Regions from separate parts of the Massilia sp. BGA-UO-ETr-WB1 genome, predicted to be linked through region 2. Evidence: predicted binding sites of a transcription regulator. Region 2 holds the regulator's gene; the other holds the start of a gene.
The links. Region 2 encodes LexA, which represses DNA repair genes until DNA is damaged. Its sites were predicted from a motif close to ACTGTATNNNNATACAGT; they were not measured.

Region 1: the regulator LexA is predicted to act here: its motif matches at 2,079-2,096, upstream of recA (recombinase RecA).

The regions. Positions count from the first base shown of each region.
Region 1 is NZ_JCAQOT010000021.1:480,400-486,906, reverse strand. Features, by position in the region: gene AC56DV_RS06900 (sensor histidine kinase) at 1-1,198, opposite strand, end outside; gene AC56DV_RS06895 (response regulator) at 1,274-1,966, opposite strand; gene recA (recombinase RecA) at 2,136-3,203, shown strand; gene recX (recombination regulator RecX) at 3,241-3,696, shown strand; gene AC56DV_RS06880 (DUF2889 domain-containing protein) at 3,930-4,499, shown strand; gene sucC (ADP-forming succinate--CoA ligase subunit beta) at 4,568-5,737, shown strand; gene sucD (succinate--CoA ligase subunit alpha) at 5,751-6,507, shown strand, end outside.
Region 2 is NZ_JCAQOT010000025.1:115,294-121,800, forward strand. Features, by position in the region: gene AC56DV_RS18665 (CvpA family protein) at 1-273, shown strand, start outside; gene purF (amidophosphoribosyltransferase) at 313-1,836, shown strand; gene AC56DV_RS18675 (cystathionine gamma-synthase family protein) at 1,887-3,131, shown strand; gene AC56DV_RS18680 (glutathione S-transferase family protein) at 3,144-3,770, opposite strand; gene lexA (transcriptional repressor LexA) at 3,783-4,439, opposite strand; gene AC56DV_RS18690 (RpnC/YadD family protein) at 4,543-5,580, opposite strand; gene rpsF (30S ribosomal protein S6) at 5,745-6,122, shown strand; gene priB (primosomal replication protein N) at 6,154-6,456, shown strand; gene rpsR (30S ribosomal protein S18) at 6,458-6,507, shown strand, end outside.

The sequences.
Region 1 (6,507 bases), on a different contig from region 2:
GCCGCACCCGCACCGTGACGGCGCCGCCGGCCGGCGTGTAGCGCAGCGCGTTGTCGATCAGGTTGGACAGCGCCTCGCGCAGCATGGTGGGGTTGCCTTCGATCGGCACCTCGCCGTCCTGCGGCGCTTCGAAGCCGAGGTCGATGCGGTAATTGAAGGAGGCCGGCACCCAGTCGCGCACGGCGCTGCGCGCCAGCTCGGCCAGGTCCACCGGCAGCAGCGCGGCGCCGGCCTGCGGCTGGTTTTCCGCGCGCGCCAGGGCCAGCAGCTGGTTCACCAGCCGCGTGGCCGATTCCGAGCTTTTCGCCAGCTGCTCCAGCGAGCGGTGGATCTCGTCCTGGTCGGTCTGGCGCAGCGCCAGCTCGGACTGCATGCGCATGCCCGCCAGCGGCGTCTTCATCTGGTGCGCGGCGTCGGCGATGAAGCGCTTCTGCATCTCGATCGACAGCGACAGCCGGCTCAGCATCTCGTTCAGCGAACGCACCAGCGGCGTGATCTCTTCCGGCACCTGGCGCGAATCGATGGGGCTGAGGTCGTCCGAGCTGCGCGCGCGGATGCGCTCCTGCAGCTGGGCCAGCGGCGACAGTCCCCGCGCCAGCGCGAACCACACCAGGGCCAGCACGATGGGCAGCACGATGAACTGCGGCAGGATCACGCCCTTGATGATTTCGTTGGCCAGCTTGGCGCGCTTTTCCAGCGTCTCGGCCACCTGCACCAGCGCCAGCCGCGCGTCCTCCGCGCCCCGGTCCTCCAGCGCCACCCAGGAATAGGCGATGCGGATCGGCGTGCCGTGCATGCTGCCGTTGCGGAACTGCACCATGCCGGGCTTGACCTTGTCCTCCTCCGGCGGCGGCGCCAGCTCGCGGTCGCCGTCCACGTAGGCGCCGCCGGGGCCGACGATCTGGAAGTACACGCTGTCCACGTCGTCGGCGCGCAGGATGTCGCGCGCCGAGCCGGGCAGGCGCGGCGCCAGCTTGCCGTTCACTTCATGGATCTGCTGCGCCAGCACGGTCACGCTGTCTTCCAGCGCGTGGTCGAACGGCTGGTTGGCGATGGACTTGGCCACCAGGTAGGTGATCGCGATGCTCATCGGCCACAGCAGCAGCAGCGGGGCCAGCATCCAGTCCAGGATCTCGCCGAACAGCGAGTGCTGGATATCGTCTTCCTTGCCGGCGCCGGCGGGCTCCTGCCAGGACAGGTCTTCCTGGTCCTGGTCCTTGTCCTGGTCCTTGCTCTGGTCCCTGGCGGCCCCGGCCTCGCGCTCGTTCACGGCTTACTTGGCCTCGCCGCGCGGCGTTTCGCTGAATTTCTCCAGGCAATAGCCCAGGCCGCGCACGGTGGCGATGCGCACACCGCCCACCTCGATCTTCTTGCGCAGCCGGTGCACATACACCTCGATGGCGTTGTTGCTCACTTCCTCGCCCCATTCGCACAAGTGGTCCACCAGCTGCTCCTTGGACACTAGCCGCCCGGTGCGCGCCAGCAGGATTTCCAGCAGCCCCAGTTCGCGCGCCGACAGGTCCAGCATCTGGTCGTTGATATAGGCGCTGCGGCCCACCTGGTCGTAGCTCAGCGGGCCGTGCTTGATGATGGTGGAGCCGCCGCCCTGGCCGCGCCGGGTCAGCGCCCGCACCCGCGCCTCCAGTTCGGACAGCGCGAACGGCTTGGCCATGTAGTCGTCCGCGCCCAGGTCCAGGCCGTTCACGCGCTGCTCGATGGAGTCGGCGGCGGTCAGGATCAGCACCGGCAGCAGCGAGGAACGGGCGCGCAGGCGGCGCAGCACCTCCAGCCCGGACAGCTTGGGCAGGCCCAGGTCCAGGATCAGCAGGTCGAATTCCTGGGTGGACAGGGCGGTGTCCGCTTCCTGGCCATTCTTCACGCAGTCGATCGCATAGCCGGACTGGCGCAGCGAGCGGGTCAGCCCGTCGGCCAGTACGCTGTCGTCCTCGGCAAGTAAAATACGCATAATGTCACCCGGCTTCAGAAGATGCCATTGTGTTTCATTTCCCCTAACATGGCTAGTTTTTGAGCGGCTTTGAGTATTCTCAACACTTCTGAAAACAATGCTTGCAAAAAGCACTGGTTTTTTATACAGTACCACCTGTACAGACAAACCACTTGCCGAAAGATCAATCATGGACGATAAAAAAGGCGCAGTACCCGCAGCGGAAAAAGCCAAGGCCCTGGCCGCCGCGCTGGCTCAAATCGAAAAGCAGTTCGGCAAGGGCTCCGTCATGCGCATGGACGCCAGCGCGCCGATCGAAGAAGTGCAGGTAGTCTCCACCGGCTCGCTGGGCCTGGACATCGCGCTGGGCGTGGGCGGCTTGCCGCGCGGCCGCGTGGTCGAGATCTACGGCCCGGAATCGTCGGGCAAAACCACGCTGACGCTGCAAACCATCGCCGAAATGCAGAAACTGGGCGGCACCTGCGCCTTTATCGACGCCGAGCACGCGCTGGACGTGGGCTACGCGCAAAAGCTGGGCGTGAACCTGCACGAGCTGCTCATTTCGCAGCCGGACACGGGCGAACAGGCGCTGGAAATCTGCGACGCGCTGGTGCGCTCCGGTTCCGTGGACATGGTGGTGGTCGACTCGGTCGCCGCGCTGACGCCGCGCGCCGAGATCGAAGGCGACATGGGCGACTCGCTGCCGGGCCTGCAAGCCCGCCTGATGTCCCAGGCGCTGCGCAAGCTGACCGGCTCCATCAACCGCACCAACACCCTGGTCATCTTCATCAACCAGATCCGCATGAAGATCGGCGTGATGTTCGGTTCGCCTGAAACCACCACCGGCGGCAACGCGCTGAAGTTCTACGCCTCCGTGCGCCTGGACATCCGCCGCACCGGCTCCATCAAGTCCGGCGACGAGGTGATCGGCAACGAAACCAAGGTCAAGGTCGTCAAGAACAAGATCGCGCCGCCGTTCAAGGAAGCGCACTTCGACATCCTGTACGGCGCCGGCACCTCGCGCGAAGGCGAGATCATCGACCTGGGCGTGGAAGCGAAGATCGTCGAGAAATCCGGTTCCTGGTACAGCTACAACGGCGAACGCATCGGCCAGGGCAAGGACAACGCCCGCACCTTCCTGGTGGAGCGCCCCGAGCTGGCCCACGAGATCGAAAACAAGGTGCGCGCGTCGCTGGGCGTGCGCGCGCTGCCGGCGATGGGCAATGACCCGGCGCCCAAGCTCAAAGCCGTAGAATAACCCCCTGGGCGGACCACACGGTCCGCCCTTGTCACTGATGCCCATGCCACCCCTCAGCCTGAAAGCCCGCGCGCTGCGCCTGCTGTCCGCGCGCGAGCACAGCCGCATGGAACTGGCGCGCAAGCTGGCGCGCCATGCGGAGGAGGGCGACGACATTGAAGCCCTGCTCGACTTCCTCGAAAAAAACAACTGGCTGTCCGAAGAGCGCTACGCCGAATCCCTGATCCACCGCCGCGCGGCGCGCTACGGCAATGCCCGCATCGTGGCCGAGCTGCAGCAGAACGGCATCAAGGGCGAAGCGCTGAGCGAACTGAAAGCCGGCCTGGCCGAAGACGAAACCGCGCGCTGCTGCGAAGTGTGGCGCCGCAAGTTCGGCGAGCTGCCGCAGGACGCCCAGGAACGCAGCAAGCAAATGCGCTTCCTGCTGCAGCGCGGCTTCTCCCAGAAGGCCATCCAGGCCGCTATGAAAGGCGTCGACCTCGACGAGTTCTGACCCCTGCGCTGAGCCCGGCGCGCAAGCGCAAAAGTCCCTGCGGCGGCTAAGGATTTGCAACTAGTTGTTATATGCCACGTCGCAAGTCGCGCCGGGGTGTGCTACACTTTTGGGGTTTTTGCAGCACCGCGGGTGCGGTGGTTGTCCGTAGAAGCTGCGGCAACGTGCATTCTTGTTAAGAGAATAGTGCAAGGCTGCTTACTAAATTTGGCCGCGCGAGCGGCATCGGTCTTATGTCCCTGTCAACTCCAGTCTCCCGACGTGCGCTGCGGCACACGCGCGCAATAGACATCCAGGCGTTCGCGCGCGAGGATGGCCTATGGGATTTGGACGCCCATATCACCGACATCAAAGTTAACGCCACCAAGCTCGCCTCCGGCGTGCGCGAAGGCGGCACGCCCCTGCACGACCTCTCCTTACGCATTACGGTAGACCGCCAACTGAACATCGTTGCAGCCGAAGCCGTCTCTGACGCGGTTCCCTATCCCGGTTTTTGCAACACCATCGGCCCTGCCTACGCGGCCCTGGTGGGACTGAACCTGATGAAGGGATTCCGGCATGAACTCAAGCAGCGCCTGCATGGCATCGCCGGCTGCACCCATCTGACGGAACTGGCCCAGATACTGCCAACGGCGGCAGTCCAGGCCTTCGCCAATGATGTCTGGCCGACGCACGATGCGGCTAGCGACAACGTTCCGCATGAAAAGCCTTTCCAGCTCGACAAATGCCACGCCCTCCGCACCGACGGCGGGGCAGTTGCCCAGTTTTACCCGCGCTGGGTAGCCAAACCCGAGTTGGCCTAGCGCACGCACTATCCTAGTTTTTTAAACATAAACTTTAAACATCAGTTTCAATCAGAAGGGAAGCCAGCATGAAAATCCATGAGTATCAGGGCAAAGAAATCCTCCGAAAATTCGGAGTGACGGTTCCGCGCGGTATCCCGTGCCTGTCCGTAGACGAAGCAGTCAAAGCTGCTGAGACGCTGGGCGGTTCGGTCTGGGTAGTCAAAGCGCAGATCCATGCTGGCGGCCGCGGCAAAGGCGGCGGCGTGAAAGTTGCCAAATCCCTGGAACAAGTCAAAGAATACGCTGACCAGATCATGGGCATGCAGCTGGTCACCCACCAGACCAGCGCTGAAGGCCAGAAAGTACGCCGCCTGCTGATCGAAGAAGGCGCGGACATCAAGAAAGAACTGTACGTTTCCCTGGTAACCGACCGTGTTACCCAGCGCGTGGTCCTGATGGCTTCCTCCGAAGGCGGCATGGACATCGAAGAAGTGGCCGAGTCCCACCCGGAACTGATCCACACCATCGCCATCGATCCAGCAGTCGGCCTGACCGACGCTGAAGCGGCCGGTATCGCCGCCAAGATCGGCGTGCCGGAAGGTTCGATCGCCGACGCCGTCACCAACCTGCAAGGCCTGTACAAAGCCTACTGGGAAACCGACGCATCGCTGGCCGAAATCAACCCGCTGATCCTGACCGGTTCGGGCAAAGTGATCGCCCTGGACGCCAAGTTCAACTTCGACGCCAACGCACTGTTCCGTCAACCAGAGATCGTCGCCTACCGCGACCTGGACGAAGAAGATCCAGCTGAAGTCGAAGCATCGAAATTCGACCTGGCCTACATCTCCCTGGACGGCAACATCGGCTGCCTGGTAAACGGCGCCGGCCTGGCCATGGCCACCATGGACACCATCAAGCTGTTCGGCGGCGAGCCAGCCAACTTCCTGGACGTAGGCGGCGGCGCCACTGCAGAGAAAGTAACCGAAGCGTTCAAGATCATGCTGAAGAACCCGGAGCTGAAAGCGATCCTGGTAAACATCTTCGGCGGCATCATGCGCTGCGACGTGATCGCCGAAGGCGTGATCACCGCATCGAAAGCCGTTTCGCTGAAAGTGCCTCTGGTGGTGCGCATGAAGGGCACCAACGAAGACCTGGGCAAGAAGATGCTGGCCGAATCCGGTCTGCCTATCATCGCAGCCGACACCATGGAAGATGCAGCCAAGAGCGTTGTCGCCGCTGCAGCCGGTCAAGCTTAATTAAGGAATCAACATGTCCATTCTGATCAATAAAGACACCAAAGTCGTCACCCAAGGCATCACCGGCAAGACCGGCCAGTTCCACACCCGTATGTGCCGCGAATACGCGAACGGCAAAAATGCCTTCGTCGCAGGCGTGAACCCGAAGAAAGCCGGCGAAGACTTCGAAGGCATTCCAATTTTCGCTAACGTAACCGAAGCGAAAAAAGAAACCGGCGCCAACGTTTCCGTCATCTACGTACCACCAGCAGGCGCAGCTGCCGCCATCTGGGAAGCCGTGGAAGCCGAAATGGACCTGGCCATTTGCATCACCGAAGGCATTCCTGTCCGCGACATGATGGCCCTGAAGGACCGCATGGCTAAAGCCGGCTCGAAAACCCTGCTGCTGGGCCCTAACTGCCCAGGCCTGATCACCCCTGACGAAATCAAGATCGGCATCATGCCAGGCCACATCCACCGCAAGGGCCGCATCGGCGTGGTTTCCCGTTCGGGCACCCTGACCTATGAAGCAGTTGCACAGCTGACCGCTCTGGGCCTGGGCCAATCGTCGGCAGTTGGTATCGGCGGCGACCCGATCAACGGTCTGAAGCACATCGACATCATGAAGGCCTTCAACGACGATCCAGATACCGACGCGGTCATCATGATCGGCGAAATCGGCGGTCCGGACGAAGCCAATGCTGCATATTGGATCAAGGACAACATGAAGAAGCCAGTGGTTGGCTTCATCGCCGGTGTCACCGCTCCTCCGGGCAAGCGCATGGGCCACG
Region 2 (6,507 bases):
GGCGTGCGCATCCTGATGGGACTGCTGGGCATGGCAGTCGATGCGTTGATCAAGGCGGGCGGCCTGAGCCTGGCGGACCGGGGCCTGGGCGGCCTGTTCGGCCTGGGGCGGGGGCTTGTAATCGTGCTGGCCGCAGTCATATTGTGCGGCATGACCACGATCCCGCAGCAGGATTTCTGGAAGAACGCGCTATTGAGTCCGCTCGCGGAGACCGGAGCGCGCACCGTGAAGCCTTTCCTGCCCGCTGCCTTCGCGCAGCATGTGCAATTTTAGAATTCTTTAAATCCGTAGTACCAGTCCAGGAGCACTACCATGTGTGGCATCGTCGGCGTCGTATCCCATCAACCCGTCAATCAAATGCTGTATGACGCCTTGCTGCTGCTGCAGCATCGCGGCCAGGACGCGGCGGGCATCGCGACCAATCACAGCAGCATGTTTTCCATGCACAAGGCCAACGGCCTGGTGCGTGACGTTTTCCGCACCCGCAATATGCGTTCGCTGCAAGGCAATTCGGGCATCGGCCACTGCCGCTATCCGACCGCCGGTTCGTCCAGCGAAGAGGAAGCGCAGCCGTTCTACGTCAACGCGCCGTTCGGCATCACTTTGGCACACAACGGCAACCTGACCAACTGGGAACAGCTGAAGCAGGAAATGTTCAAGAACGACCGCCGCCACATCAACACGGACTCCGACTCGGAAGTGCTGCTGAACGTGCTGGCGCATGAAATCCAGACCGCCACTACCGGCCTGAACCTGGACCCGGACGCCATCTTCAAGGCCGTCACCGTGCTGCACCGCCGCGTCAAGGGCGGCTACGCCGCCGTGGCGCAGATCGCCGGCGTCGGCCTGCTGGCTTTCCGCGACCCGAACGGCATCCGCCCGCTGTGCCTGGGCATCAATGAAACCGAGCAGGGCACCGAATACCTGATCGCCTCCGAATCGGTGGCGCTGGAAGGCATGGGCTTCCGCTTCGTGCGCGACGTGGAGCCGGGCGAGGCCATCTTCATCGACGCCGACAAGCAGCTGCACGCGCGCCAGTGCGCCGACAACCCGCAGCTCAATCCTTGCGTGTTCGAATTCGTCTACCTGGCCCGTCCGGACTCCGTGATCGACGGCGCCTCGGTGTATGCCACCCGCCTGAAGATGGGCGAGTACCTGGCCGACAAGATCAAGCGTGAAATCCCGGACGGCGAGATCGACGTGGTGATGCCGATCCCGGACTCGTCGCGTCCGGCCGCGATCCAGCTGGCGCTGCGCCTGGGCGTGGAATACCGCGAAGGCTTCATCAAGAACCGCTACATCGGCCGCACCTTCATCATGCCGGGCCAGGCGGCGCGCAAGAAATCCGTGCGCCAGAAGCTGAACGCCATCCCGCACGAGTTCAAGGGCAAGAACGTGCTGCTGGTGGACGACTCCATCGTGCGCGGCACCACCTCGCGCGAGATTGTGCAGATGGCGCGCGACTCCGGCGCCAAGAAAGTGATCTTCGCTTCGGCCGCGCCGCCGGTGATCTACCCGAACGTGTACGGCATCGACATGCCGACGCGCGACGAGCTGATCGCCTACGGCCGCACCACCGAGGAAGTGTGCAAGGAAATCACCGCCGACTACCTGGTGTACCAGGACATCGACGCGCTGAAACAGTCGATCACCGACGTGAATCCGAAGCTGACCAAGTTCGAAGCGTCGTGCTTCGACGGCATCTACGTCACCGGCGACGTGTCGCCGGACTACCTGGACAAGCTGGAATACAACCGCCACAACCCGAAACCGGCTGCGGCGGAGGATACCGGCCGCACCCAGTTGAACCTGAACGCAGCGACCGCCGAAGGCTGATGTCGCAGCCCGGTGCCCCACGGCACCGGGCTTTTTTTTGACCGAAGATCATGACAGAAAAGAAAAATTACGGTTTCACCACCACCATCCTGCACAACGACCGCCAGAAGGGCATCGAGCACGGCTCGCTGCACAAGCCGGTGCACACCTCGGTGGCCTTCGGCTACGGCGACGCGCGCCAGCTGGCCTCGGTGTTCCAGGGCAAGGAGCCGGGCTTCCGCTATGGCCGCCAGGGCAATCCCACCGTGTCGGCGCTGGAAGACAAGGTGAACAAGATGGAGCAGGGCGTGGCCACCTTGTGCTTCGCCACCGGCATGGGCGCCATCGGCGCCGTGTTCCAGGCGCTGCTGCGCGCGGGCGACCACGTGGTGTCGTCGTCCTTCCTGTTCGGTAACACCAACTCGCTGTGGCAAACCGTGGCGGGGCAGGGCGTGGCGGTCGATTTCGTCGACGCCACCGACGTGGCCAATGTGACGGCCGCCATCCAGCCGAATACCCGCATCGTGTTCGTCGAAACCATTGCCAACCCGCGTACGCAAGTGGCGGACCTGAAGCGGATCGGCGAGCTGTGCCAGGAGCGCGGCATCCTCTACATCGTCGACAACACGATGACCACGCCGTATCTCTTCCTGCCGAAGTCGGTGCACGCCGGCCTGGTGGTCAACGCGCTGACCAAGTCGATCTGCGGCCACGGCAATGCGCTGGGCGGCAGCCTGACCGACACCGGCGCCTACGACTGGACGCGGTTCCCGAACATTTTCGAGAACTACAAGAAGGCGGCGCCGGCGCAGTGGGGCATCACGCAGATCCGCGCCAAGGGCTTGCGCGACTTCGGCGCCTCGCTGGGGCCGGAGGCGGCGCACCACATCGCGGTCGGCGCCGAAACGCTGGCGCTGCGCATGGAGCGCACCTGCGCCAACGCCAAGGCGCTGGCCGAACTGCTGGAATCGGACGAGCGCGTGGCGGCGGTGTACTACCCGGGCCTGAAGTCGCATCCGCAGCACGCCATCTCGGCGGAGCTGTTCCGCGCGCATGGTTCGCTGCTGAGCTTTGAGCTGAAGGACGGCATCGATTGCTTCGATTTCCTGAACCGCCTGAAGCTGGCGGTGCCGGCCTCCAACCTGGGCGACACGCGCACGCTGATCATCCCGGTGGCGCACACCATCTTCTACGAGATGGGCGCGGAGCGCCGGGCGTCGATGGGGATTGCGGAATCGCTGATACGCGTGTCGGTCGGCATCGAGGACACGGCTGATTTGCTAGAAGACTTCAGCTGCGCGCTGGAAGCCTGCTAAGCGCAGGCGGCGTTACCAGGGCTGCGCGCCTTCCATGTGATATGGATGGCGCCAGCCCGGCAGCGCCGCGATGCGGTCCAGCCAGGCCTGCACGCGCGGCGGGTAGCCGACGTTGGCCTGCTCCGGCCAGTACATATAGCCGCAGATGGAAAAGTCGGCCATGCTGACGTGGTCGTCGAGCAGGAAGGCGCGGCCGTCGGACAGTTCTTCCTCCAGGCGTTCGATGTCGGCGTTGAAGCGGTTGCGGAACCACGGCAGCACGGTGCCGGCGTAGGCCGCCGGATCGAACTTCTGCCCATAGCGCAGGTGCGCCATCGAGAAGCCGATGCGGTTGGCCTCCCAGAACAGCCATTCGCGCACGCGCTCCAGGCGCTGCTGCGTTTCGCCGCCAAACGCTGTCAGGTGTTCGGCCAGGTGCAGCAGGATGGCGTTCGACTGCACGTAGGCCTGGCCGTCATGCACCAGCAGCGGCACTTCGCAGTACCTGGACAGGCTGCGGAAAGGCTCGGGGCGCCCGGCGCGCTCCAGGCGCAGGTCAATCTCTTCATACTCGTGCGGCACCTTGGCCACTTCCATGGCCAGCTTCACCTTGTAGCTGTGGCCGGACTCGCAATTGCCGTAGAGTTTGAAAGCACCCATTGTTGCTCTTTCTTAGTGCCAGCTGCGCAGCAGGCCGACCGCCAGTCCTTCCAGCGCGAACTCGTCCGCCTCCGGATTGACGGTGATTACTTTGAAATCCGGATTTTCAGGAAACAACTCGATGGTGGAGCCGGTCTTCTGGTAGCGCTTGACCGTCACTTCGTTGCCGATGCGGGCCACGACGATCTGGCCGTTCTTGGCGCTGTCCACCTTTTTGACGGCCAGCAGGTCGCCGTCCATGATGCCGATGTCGCGCATCGATTCGCCGCGCACCTTGAGCAGGAAGTCGGGCTTGGCGGAAAACAGGGCGGGGTCCACGCTGTAGCTGGTTTCCAGGTTTTCCTGGGCCAGGATGGGCGAACCGGCGGCCACGCGGCCGATCAGCGGCAGCGACATCATGTTGGACGCGGCGGCGGCGGCCGCATTGGCCACCTTGGTGGCGGCGCTTTCGGCATGCGCGCCCAGCAGGCGGATGCCGCGCGAGGTGCCGGCCGCGATCTCGATGGCGCCCTTGCGCGCCAGCGCCTGCAGGTGCTCCTCGGCGGCGTTGGCCGATTTGAAGCCCAGTTCGTTGGCGATCTCGGCGCGGGTGGGCGGGAAGCCGGTATTGTCGATGGCATCCTTGATCAGATTAAGGATTTGTTCCTGGCGTGCGGTGAGCTTGATCATGGTGCGTTTCGCTCTGAGAGCTGTGGATATAGACAGACTGTATTTTTGTACAGTGTGAGCGCTAATGCAAGGGATTTCATTGCTGCTCGCGAAATATTTTCACTTAGCGGCCGTCAAATACGTCATCCAGAGCGTCCGCACGCAGAATCTGCCCCTCCCAGCTGGCCAAGTCGGCCTTCGATGCCTGCTCGATACGCCGCGTAGTGTCCGGCGGCAGCGGACCGAACCGCAGCTTTAGCAGCCGCGTCAGTGCTTCCCGGTGTCCTGCCAGCAGGCCTTCTTCCCGGCCCTGTTCCCGGCCTTCCTCCCGGCCTTCCTCCCGGCCTTCTTCCCGGCCTATTGCGCGGCCCGCCTGACGCCCTTCCTCGAGGCCTTCCTCACGGGCCCTTTGCTTGTGCATCTTGATGATGAGATTTTCGAATGGCATAGTCATGCTCCTTTCAAGCTCAACAACTTTCGCACCCAACTGTTGCTGAAGCGGCGCGGGTATTGCCATCATCCAGTCTAGTACATCGAACAGGTCCAGGATGCGCTGCGTGCTCCATTGCCGTTCGTGCATCAGTGTGGCCAGCCTTGCTTTCCACTCGAAGCGCAGTTGGGGCTGGTGGCGCGTGTGCAGTGTCATGAGATGGGCCACGGTCAAGATCGCAAAGGCGTTATGGCTGGCTAGCAGTCTTTCCAGGTGCGGCCAGTAGTCCATCAGCTTGACGGTGGGGTAGTGGATACTGGTTTCGCAGCCGAGCGCAGTGTAGCCGAACCAGTCGGGCCGCCAGGCTGGGGAGGGGTCGGCCAGGATCACCAGCGTGGCGATGGGGCACTGGAAGCGGTCGTACAGGCGGTAGTGATAGGTGAAGATGCGCGCGGCGAATTCCATCTCGCGGCGGCGCTGGATCTCGAGATGAATGTAGAGCAGCTGATGCGCGCCGTCCCGCCCGCGCACTTGCACCAGCTTGTCGAGCCGCCTGCGGCCCAGGCTGGCGTCGCGCGCGATCTGCGACAGTTCCTGGTCCAGGAAGCTGTAGCCCAGTTTCCAGTCGATGGCGTCGTGCGCCTGGGGGAAGAAGAAAGCCATGAATTCGCGGAAATAGCGCATCACGGCGGTCTTCCATGGGGTGTCGTAGTCGTCGGCGGGCGGTTCCATGGCTGGTAGCATGCGCGCAGCCGGGGTGGCCGGCTTTGCGCGGGGTCAAGGCGGGCTGCTGCTTGATTTTTCAGCGGAAAGGCGCTATAGTCGCGGGCTTACCTCTTCCCACACCCGTCTTGACGCCGGGGTGGGCTATATTCACAGTCCTTAAGGGAGTTTTCATGCGTCACTATGAAATCGTATTTATCGTCCATCCGGACCAAAGCGAGCAAGTGCCCGCGATGATCGAACGTTACAAAGCCAGCGTGACCTCGCGCGGCGGTAACGTACATCGCGTGGAAGATTGGGGCCGCCGTCAAATGGCTTACTCGATCCAGAAACTGGCTAAAGCACACTACATCTGCATGAACATCGAGTGCGACAACGAGACCCTGGTCGAGCTGGAAACCGCATTCAAATTCAATGATGCCGTGCTGCGTCACCTGACCGTGAAAATGAAGAAAGCGGAAACCGCTCCTTCGCCGATGATGAAGTCGGTACAACGTGAAGACGCGGCCAAGAGCCATCGCGCCGAAGCACAAGCAGCTGCAGCGGCCTAATCGGCCAGTCGAGTATTGACCAGGAACTGAACTGAACCAGCTACAGGTAACCGCCCTCATCACCGAACGGGACACCATCAGGTACACCCCGGCCGGCATGCCGATTGTCACTGCAACCTTGCAGCACAGTTCGCAGCAGATGGAGGCAGGCATCGCCCGCCTCACCGAATTCGAAGTCCCGGCCCTGGCGGCAGGGGATCTGGCAAAACGGTTCGAAGCGGCGCCCCTGGGTGGTGTTTATCGGTTCACAGGATTCCTGGCCAAGAAAAACCGCAATAGCAGAAGCCTGGTGTTTCACATCATTGATTTTAGTTTATTAGATACAGGAGCCTAAAATGGCATTCGGTAAAAAGTTCGACAAAAACAAGCTCAAGCTGAAAGAAAA